Regions from separate parts of the Streptomyces sp. NPDC046379 genome, predicted to be linked through region 1. Evidence: riboswitches for the same ligand, from Rfam matches in the RefSeq annotation. Region 1 holds a riboswitch; the other holds the start of a gene.
The links. Region 1 has a riboswitch for glycine ahead of gcvP (aminomethyl-transferring glycine dehydrogenase). Riboswitches for the same ligand answer to the same signal wherever they lie in the genome.
Positions count from the first base shown of each region.

Region 2: linked by a shared signal. The riboswitch ahead of gcvT (glycine cleavage system aminomethyltransferase GcvT) and the one ahead of gcvP (aminomethyl-transferring glycine dehydrogenase) in region 1 are both predicted to bind glycine.

Region 1 is NZ_JBVJFP010000016.1:152,246-157,210, forward strand. Features, by position in the region: gene gcvP (aminomethyl-transferring glycine dehydrogenase) at 1-2,299, opposite strand, end outside; glycine riboswitch at 2,362-2,476, opposite strand; glycine riboswitch at 2,477-2,572, opposite strand; gene ACZ6KF_RS26480 (PRC-barrel domain-containing protein) at 2,687-3,058, shown strand; gene ACZ6KF_RS26485 (DNA polymerase IV) at 2,980-4,401, opposite strand; gene ACZ6KF_RS26490 (MerR family transcriptional regulator) at 4,441-4,965, opposite strand, start outside.
Region 2 is NZ_JBVJFP010000010.1:275,893-280,857, forward strand. Features, by position in the region: gene ACZ6KF_RS19725 (enhanced serine sensitivity protein SseB) at 1-765, opposite strand, end outside; gene ACZ6KF_RS19730 (AAA family ATPase) at 1,365-2,027, opposite strand; glycine riboswitch at 2,208-2,308, shown strand; glycine riboswitch at 2,309-2,421, shown strand; gene gcvT (glycine cleavage system aminomethyltransferase GcvT) at 2,497-3,615, shown strand; gene gcvH (glycine cleavage system protein GcvH) at 3,740-4,117, shown strand; gene glyA (serine hydroxymethyltransferase) at 4,133-4,965, shown strand, end outside.

The DNA.
Region 1 (4,965 bases):
AGATGGGCAGGATGCCCGCGGAACCCCACGGAGCGGCGGAGATCGGGCCGACGCCGGTCGCGGGGCCGGCCTCGGGCTGCAGCGGGTGGTTCGGCAGGTACGGCGCCAGGTGCTCGCGCACCGCTACCGGGCCGACGCCCGGACCGCCGCCGCCGTGCGGGATGCAGAACGTCTTGTGCAGGTTCAGGTGCGAGACGTCGCCGCCGAAGTGGCCGGGCTTGGCCAGGCCGACCAGGGCGTTGAGGTTGGCGCCGTCGACGTAGACCTGGCCGCCGGCTTCGTGCACCCGGGCGCAGATGTCGGCGACGTGCTCCTCGAACACGCCGTGCGTGGAGGGGTAGGTGATCATGAGCACCGCCAGCTGGTCGCGATGCTGCTCGATCTTGGCCCGCAGGTCCTCGACGTCGATCTCGCCGTCGTCGGCGGTCTTGACGACGACGACCTTCATCCCGGCCATGACGGCGCTGGCGGCGTTGGTGCCGTGCGCGGAGGACGGGATCAGGCAGACGGTGCGCTGCTCGTCGCCGTTGGCGCGGTGGTAGCCGCGCACGGCCAGCAGCCCGGCCAGCTCGCCCTGCGACCCGGCGTTGGGCTGCAGCGACACCTTGTCGTAGCCGGTGACCTCGGCGAGACGTTCCTCCAGCTCGCGGATGAGCGTGAGGTAGCCCTGCGCCTGCTCGGCCGGCGCGAACGGGTGCAACTGACCGAACTCGGGCCAGGTGACCGGCTCCATCTCGGTGGTGGCGTTGAGCTTCATGGTGCAGGAGCCCAGCGGGATCATGCCCCGGTCGAGCGCGTAGTCGCGGTCGGCGAGCCTGCGCAGGTAGCGCAGCATGGCGGTCTCGGAGCGGTGCTGCTGGAACACCGGGTGGGTCAGGTAGGCGTCGGTGCGCAGCAGCGCCTGCGGCAGCGCGTCCTCGGTGGCCGCGTCCAGCGCCTCGACGTCGCCCTCGACGCCGAAGGCGTTCCACACGGCGCTCAGGTGGGCCCGGGTGGTGGTCTCGTCGCAGGAGACGGAGACGTGGTCGGCGTCGGCGAGGTGAAGGTTGACGCCCTGCTCGCGCGCGGCGGCTACGACCTCGGCGGCACGGCCGGGGACGCGGGCGGTCAGGGTGTCGAAGTAGGCGCCGTGCACGACCTCGACGCCGCCGCCGTTGAGCCCGGCCGCCAAGACGGCGGCGTACCGGTGGGTGCGCCGGGCGATGCCCTTCAGACCCTCGGGGCCGTGGTAGACGGCGTACATGCCCGCCATCACGGCGAGCAGCACCTGGGCGGTGCAGATGTTGCTGGTGGCCTTCTCGCGGCGGATGTGCTGCTCACGCGTCTGCAGCGCGAGGCGGTAGGCGCGGTTGCCGTCGGCGTCGACGGACACGCCGACCAGACGGCCGGGCAGGCTGCGGGCGAACTGCTCGCGCACCGCCATGTAGCCGGCGTGCGGCCCGCCGAAGCCCATGGGCACGCCGAAGCGCTGCGTGGTGCCGACCGCGATGTCCGCGCCCAGTTCGCCCGGCGACTTCAGCAGCGTCAGCGCCAGCAGGTCGGCGGCGACGGTGACCAGCGCGCCCAGGTCGTGCGCCTGGTCGATGACGGGCTTGAGGTCGCGTACGGCCCCGGAGGCGCCCGGGTACTGGAGGAGGACGCCGTTGATCTCCCGCTCGGCGATCTCGGCGGGGATGCCCTGGCTCAGGTCGGCGACGACGACTTCGACGCCGACCGGCTCGCAGCGGGTCCGGATCACCGCGACGGTCTGCGGCAGCGCGTCCGCGTCGACGAGGTAGAGGCCCTTCTTGTTCCGCCCCATGCGCCGGGACAGCGCGACGGCCTCGGCAGCGGCCGTGCCCTCGTCGAGCAGCGAGGCGCCGGAGGTGGGCAGACCGGTGAGGTCGGCGACCATCGTCTGGAAGTTCAGCAGCGCCTCGAGCCGCCCCTGGGAGATCTCGGGCTGGTAGGGCGTGTACGCCGTGTACCAGGCGGGGTTCTCCATGACGTTGCGCAGGATCACCGGCGGGGTGAAGGTGCCGTAGTAGCCGAGGCCGATCATGGAGCCCAGGACCTGGTTGCGGTCGGCGAGCGCACGCAGCTCGGCGAGCACCTCGGCCTCGGTGCGGGCGTCCGGCAGTTCCAGCCGGTCGGCGTTCTTGATCACGTCCGGGACGGCGGCGGCGGTCAGTTCGTCCAGGGAGCCGTAGCCCACCTGGGCGAGCATCTTCGCCCTGGCCTCCTGGTCGGGCCCGATGTGGCGCTGTTCGAAGGGGATGCCCTGTTCGAGCTCGGCGAGCGGGATGCGGTGGGCGGTCATCTGCGGAGGCCTCCTGGTCTGACGCGACCTTCGGGGGGCACCCCGGCACGGGTACCCCGACGGCCTCCCCCTCTGTCATCTCGACCTGAGAGCTTCACCGGGCCGCCCGAGGACGTCCGGCTTTCACCGTCGGTGAGGACGGACGCCGGCGGCGCCTGTCCTGCTTTCCAGAGTGACCTCGTCCGTGCGGTACGGGGGCCTGAGAGATTCCGGGGAGGATTTGCTCCTTCGGCGCCTCCGACGGTGGTCGGAGGACTCTCCCGCACGGGGTCGCCAGCCACTTGCCAGACTACCAGCGAGCCCGGCGCGGGGTCCCTCGAGTGGCCGCCTTCCCCAATGTGCTCTTTCGTAGTGCTGACGAACGAGTTGCGACCATGAGGAGGGACCGTGCAGACCGACATCGATCCGCGCAACCTGATCGGCCGCAAGGCGTTCGACCGCACCGGCGCCAGGATCGGCACGATCGACGAGGTGTACCTCGACGACGCCACCGGCGAACCGGAGTGGGCGGCCATACGCACCGGCCTGTTCAGCCGCGACGCGTTCGTCCCGCTGGAGCCCAGCGAACTGATCGACGGCAGCCTGCACGTCCCCTACGACCGCGCCCTGATCAGGAGGGCTCCCGACCTCGGCGTCGGCCGACACCTGTCCCCGGAACAGGAGCTGCGGCTCTACCACCACTACGGACTCGACGTGGCCGCCCCTCCCCCGCTCCCGGACCACGACTTCGGCAGACTCGCCGGCTCCGACGACTCCTGACCTGCCTCGGGTCTTCGCGGCACGAGCGGCAGCGGATCCGCCGGCTCCAGCGCGGGGTCGTCGGTACGGAAGGTCCGCACCCGCCCCGGCTCCGAGCCGGGCGTCTCGAACCGCACGGTCACCCGGCCCAGTCCACTGCCCTGCACCCAGCCGTGCCCGTGCTCGGCGTGCCGCACGTCGTGCCCGGCGGGCCAGCGCCGCTCGGCCGGCTCGGCGACGCCCTGTTCCGGTTCCGGCACCGCGTCCTCGTCCGGCACGTCCGCCAGGGGCCCCGCGGCCTGCGCGAACAGGTCCTCCTGCGTGTAGTCGGCGAGGCCGCTGACCCCCACGCCCAGCAGCCGCACGCCGCCCGTCGTGTCCACCGAGTCCAGCAGCCGCGCCGCGGCCTCCCGCACCACCGCCGGATCGTCCGTGGGGCCACGCAGCGTCTCGGACCGGGTCAGCGTGGAGAAGTCGTACCGGCGCACCTTGAGCACGATCGTCCGCCCCGACAGCCCCGCGCCCCGCAGCCGCCGCACGCACCGGTCCGCCAGCCGCTGCACCTCCAGCCCCACCCGGAGCCGGTCGTGGATGTCCACGTCGTAGGTGTCCTCCACGGACACCGACTTCGTCTCCCGCTCGGCCACCACGGGCCGCTCGTCGCGCGCCAGCGCCATGGCGTACAGCGCGTGCCCGTGTGCCTTGCCGACCAGCCGGACGAGTTCGTCCTCGCCGGCCTCGGCCAGTTCCCCGACCGTGGTGATCCCGGCCCTCCGCAGATGGTCCCCCGTCGCGGGGCCCACTCCGGGGAGCGTCCGCACCGGCATCGGTCCGAGCAGCGCCCGCTCGGTGCCCGGCTCGATCAGCTCCAGCCCGTCGGGTTTGGCGCGCTCCGAGGCGATCTTCGCGAGCATCTTGGAGGCGGCGAGCCCGACCGAACCGGTCAGTCCGGTGACGGCGCGGATGTCCGCCCGCAGCTTCTCGCCCGCGACCCGCGCCGACCGCGCGTCCCGGGCGGCTCCCCCGGCCTCCAGGTCCACGAACGCCTCGTCCAGGCTGAGCGGCTCCACCAGCGGCGACAGCTCCCGCAACAGCGCCATCACCTGGTCGCTGATCGACCGGTACACCGCGAAGCGGGGCACCAGATAGGCGGCGTTGGGCGCCAGCCGGCGGGCCTGTGCCATCGGCATCGCCGAGTGCACCCCGAAGACCCGGGCCTCGTACGACGCCGTCGCCACCACACCGCGGGGACCGAGTCCGCCCACGATGACGGCCTTCCCGCGCAGGCTCGGCTTGGACGCCTGCTCCACCGAGGCGAAGAAGGCGTCCATGTCGAGGTGCAGGATCGTCGGCGCGGCTCTCACATCTTCGATGCTGCCCCACGCCACTGACAATCGGGGCCCTCAGACGGCGCGGTTGCTCCGCCGCCGCGCCAGCTCGTCGGCGGGGTTGGCGCCGACGAGGGTCTCGCCGGTGTCGACGCGCTCGCCGTGCAGCTGGGACAGTGCGTTCTCCACGTCCCGCCACACGACCCCGACCGCGATCCCGAAGATGCCCTGACCGCCCTGGAGCAGCGCGTGGACCTCGTCCGGGGAGGTGCACTCGTAGACGGTGGCGCCGTCGCTCATCAGCGTCATCCGCTCCAGGTCGCGGAAACCGCGTTCTCTGAGGTGCTGCACGGCCGTGCGGATGTTCTGCAGCGACACCCCGGTGTCCAGGAACCGCTTGACGATCTTCAGGACGACAACGTCCCGGAAGCTGTACAGACGCTGCGTGCCGGACCCGTGGGCGGGCCGCACACTCGGCTCGACCAGGCCGGTGCGGGCCCAGTAGTCGAGCTGCCGATAGGTGATGCCGGCGGCCGCGCAGGCCGTGGGCCCGCGGTAGCCGATCTGTTCGGACGCCATGGGCGCCGCCCCTCCGCCGCC
Region 2 (4,965 bases), on a different contig from region 1:
CACCCGCTCGCGCATCCAGTGGCCGACGGGGTCGTCCGTGACGTCCAGCAGGACCAGGTTCACCGGCCAGCGGACCGGGACCCGGCCGAGGGCGCGGCCGAGGGCGTCCAGCGGCAGGGCGCGCAGGTCGCCCTCCCAGGCGGTGAGTTCGACGCCGACGAACATCACGGGGTCGGCGGTCTCGATGGCGGCCAGGCAGCGGCGGGCGGTGCGGACCACGCCGATGCCCTCGAACTCGGCGGAGGCGGCGGAGAGGAAGTCGACCGGGTCGTCCTGCCAGTCCGGCTCGAACAGCCGGACCCGGCCGCCGCTCGCGGGCCCGTCCAGGGGGGTGCGCCCGGCCCGGCACAGTTCGGCCACCGCGGGCGGCGGCAGCGGGATCCCGACGACGCCGCCGGGGTTGACGGCGATGCCGGCCTGCGGGGGCAGTCCGCGCGCGAACTCGACGGCGGGGGCGATGGTGTACGACATGTGCGCGCCGACGACCTGGCGGAACTGCTCCTCGGAGCTGAACACGGGCACGTACGCCTGGCCGGCGATCTCCATGGTGGGCAGGTCCAGCGGGCCGCTGTCGGGTCCGCCGCCGTTGGGCAGCGGCACCCAGACGAAGCTGCGGCCGAGCACCTCGACGATCCGGGCGCCGGCCGTGGGGACGCCGAGGGACGCGGACAGCACCTCCTCCAGCTCGTTGCCGGGCCATCCGCCGTGCGGATGGGGGTGCGCCTGCGCCGGGATGTCCGCGGAGAAGTCCGCCGGGAAGTCCATCTGCCTACCGCCTGCCGAGAACTACTGGTCCGGCTGAAAGGCTACCGTCCGGCGGGCCGGGCCCCGGGCCCGCGACCCCCGGCGCCCACCGCCGGGAAGCCCCCGGCCCACGGCCGCCGGCGCCGGGGGCCCGCCGTCACGAAGCCCCGGTCGCAGACCCCCGGCGTCGGGCGCCGACCACCGCGGAGTTCTCGTGCCCCGGCCCCATTCCCGGCCATCGGGAAACTGCCCGGTCCAGACCCCGTCCCGGACACCGCGAAACCCCGGTCCGCGAACCTGCGCCGGCCCGCCGCCGTCGGTTCCCGGCCCCGCCCCGGCGACCGTGGAACGCCCGCTCCCGGCCCCGCCCCGGCCATCGCGCGGCCGGCCGTGCGCGGCCCGGCCCGGCGTGCGCGGCCCGGCCCGGCGTGCGCGGCACGGCGAGCACGGCACGGCCCGGCGAGCACGCCCCGGCCCGGCGAGCACGGCCCGGCCCGGCGAGCACGGCCCGGCCCCGGTATACGCGATACGCCCCGGTATACGCGGCACGGCCCGGCGTGCGACCGCGAACAGCCCGGTGGCGGACGCCGCGATTCCCGGCCCCGCCCGGGCCCCCGTCCTCAGCCCGTGAACCCGATCCGGCGCAGCGTGTTCGCCGCGTCGCGGTCGAGGAGGACCGCCGAGACGCAGCCGGGCGGCAGGGCGCCCCGTTCGACTCGGGCGAGGAGGCGGGCGGCGACGCGGCGGTGGCGGCGGAAGGCGTAGCGGGAGACGCCCCGGCCGCGCTCGCGCTGCCCGGCCAGCGCCTGCTCGGGGGTGACGTCGAGGAACAGCAGGTGCAGCGTGCCGCCCCGGCGGCGGGCCTCGCGGGCCAGCCAGGCGCGCACCCAGGCCTGGGTGCCGCAGTCGTGGACGACGATGCCCTCGCCGGTGCGCAGGGCGCGGCGCAGCCCGGCGTAGTGGGCGAGGCGCACCAGCGGCCGGTAGAGCCCGTACGGCAGGAAGCCGGGCATGCGGCGGTCCCAGCGGTCGCGGGTGTCCTGGGAGTCGATGCGGACCGCCTTGACGGTCCGGCGCATCAGGGTGGACTTGCCGCTGCCGGGCAGACCGGTGACCACGACCAGGTCGCCGGGACCGAAGAGCAGTGCGTGCGGGCTGCGTCCGGCCCGCTCGCGCAGGTCGCGGACGACCGGCGCGGGGACGCACGCCTCCCCCGCGGACGCGGCGGGCTGCCGGGGCAGCGCGACGGGCGAGCCGGCGGCGTAGGCCGTGGTCCTGTTCACCGTGATCGTCCTCCCCTGGGGCGGTTCACGAGTTCCCGTCCCCGTCGAGTGTAAAGAGAAGGTAATCCGCGGTGTCTCGTGTTTTCGTACTCGTGGTGCCACAGCACGGTTACAGATCGCAGCCTGCCGCGAACCGGCGATGCGTGCAATGATGTGCGCGCCAACTGCATACCGGCCGTTTGAATCCGCGCGGGAGAGTTCCCAGCCGCCACCGGCGCTGGGACGCCGAAGGAGCAAGTCCCTCCCTTGAATCTCTCAGGCACCGTTACCGCACGGGCGAGGCACATCTGAAAAGCGGGCCGCCGCCGTGCGCGGTGGTCCCACCCAAGGTGCAAGCCAGTGACCGGTCACGGTCATGGCGAACCTCTCAGGTTCCGATGACAGATGGGGAGGAACGACCTCGCCCTCCCCCATGCTCGAATGAGCTCGCACGGGAGGTCCCCCCATCGCCCCGGGAGACATCCGTCCGATGAGCAGTTCCGTACCCCGTCGCACCGCCCTCGACGCCCTGCACCGCGAACTGGGCGCGACCATGACCGATTTCGCCGGCTGGGACATGCCCCTGCGCTACGGCTCCGAGCGCGACGAGCACCTCGCGGTGCGCACCCGCGCCGGCCTGTTCGACCTCTCCCACATGGGCGAGATCACGGTCACCGGCCCCGGCGCCGCCGCCCTGCTGAACTTCGCCCTGGTCGGCGACCTCGCCTCCGTCGGCGTCGGCCGCGCCCGCTACACGATGATCTGCCGGGCCGACGGCGGCATTCTCGACGACCTGATCGTCTACCGCCTCGCCGAGGCCGAGTTCATGGTCGTCGCCAACGCCTCCAACGCCCAGGTCGTGCTGGACGCCCTCACCGAGCGCGCCGCCGGCTTCGACGCCGAGGTGCGCGACGACCGGGACGCCTACGCGCTGATCGCCGTGCAGGGCCCCGAGTCCCCCGGCATCCTCAAGGCGCTGACCGACGCCGATCTCGACGGCCTGAAGTACTACGCCGGACTGCCCGGCACGGTCGCGGGCGTCCCGGCGCTGATTGCGCGCACCGGCTACACCGGCGAGGACGGCTTCGAGCTGTTCGTGCGCCCCGGGCACGCCGTCGCCCTGTGGCAGGCGCTGACCGAGGCCGGTCGGGGCGCTGGCCTGGTCCCCTGCGGGCTGTCCTGCCGTGACACGCTGCGCCTGGAGGCGGGCATGCCGCTGTACGGGCACGAGCTGACCACCGCGCTCACCCCCTTCGACGCCGGTCTCGGCCGGGTGGTGAAGTTCGGCAAGGAGGGTGACTTCGTCGGGCGCGAGGCGTTGCTGGCGGCCGCCGCCCGCGCCGAGGAGAACCCGCCGCGGGTCCTGGTCGGCCTGGTCGCCGAGGGCCGCCGGGTGCCGCGCGCCGGGTACGCCGTGGTCGCGGGCGGCGAGGTGATCGGCGAGGTCACCTCCGGCGCGCCCTCGCCGACGCTGGGCCGGCCGATCGCCATGGCGTACGTCGACCCCGCGCACGCGGCGCCGGGCACGCCCGGTGTCGGCGTGGACATCCGGGGCAGTCACGAGCCGTACGAGGTCGTGGCGCTGCCGTTCCACAAGCGCCGGAAGTAACACTTGAGGCGTGGTCCGCATGTGCCGGTCCGCATGCGACTCCGCCCGCCTTCACCCTGCTCAGCAGCGGTTTCCGCAGTCCCCCGTTCATCCGCAGTCCCACGCGTACAGGAGAATCCAGGCCATGAGCAACCCCCAGCAGCTGCGCTACAGCAAGGAGCACGAGTGGCTGTCGGCCGCCGAGGACGGCGTCGCGACGGTCGGCATCACCGCGTTCGCGGCGAACGCGCTCGGCGACGTCGTCTACGCCCAGCTCCCCGACGTGGGCTCCACGGTCGCCGCGGGCGAGACCTGCGGTGAGCTGGAGTCGACCAAGTCGGTCAGCGAACTGTATTCCCCCGTCGCCGGCGAGGTCACCGAGATCAACGAGGACGTGGTCAACGACCCGTCGCTGGTGAACTCCGCGCCCTTCGAGGGCGGCTGGCTGTTCAAGGTGCGCGTCGCGGAGGAGCCGGCCGACCTGCTCTCCGCCGACGAGTACGACGCCCACATCGCCGGCTGAGGAGCCAACGCCGACATGTCGCTTCTGAACACCCCCCTGCACGAGCTGGACCCGGACGTCGCCGCCGCCGTCGACGCCGAGCTGCGCCGCCAGCAGTCCACCCTCGAGATGATCGCCTCCGAGAACTTCGCCCCGGTCGCGGTCATGGAGGCCCAGGGCTCGGTCCTCACCAACAAGTACGCCGAGGGCTACCCGGGCCGCCGCTACTACGGCGGCTGCGAGCACGTCGACGTGGTCGAGCAGATCGCCATCGACCGGGTCAAGGAGCTGTTCGGCGCCGAGCACGCCAACGTGCAGCCGCACTCCGGCGCGCAGGCCAACGCCGCCGCGATGTTCGCGCTGCTCAAGCCCGGCGACACGATCATGGGCCTGAACCTCGCGCACGGCGGGCACCTGACCCACGGCATGAAGATCAACTTCTCCGGCAAGCTCTACGACGTGGTCGCGTACCACGTCGGTGACGACGGCCGCGTGGACATGGCCGAGGTGGAGCGCCTCGCCAAGGAGTCCCGGCCCCGGCTGATCGTCGCGGGCTGGTCGGCGTACCCGCGGCAGCTGGACTTCGCCGCGTTCCGCCGGATCGCCGACGAGGTCGGCGCGTATCTGATGGTCGACATGGCGCACTTCGCCGGTCTGGTCGCGGCGGGCCTGCACCCCAACCCGGTGCCGCACGCCCACGTCGTGACGACGACCACCCACAAGACGCTGGGCGGCCCCCGCGGCGGCGTGATCCTGTCCACGGCCGAACTGGCCAAGAAGATCAACTCCGCGGTCTTCCCCGGCCAGCAGGGCGGCCCGCTGGAGCACGTCGTCGCGGCGAAGGCGGTCGCCTTCAAGGTCGCGGCGAG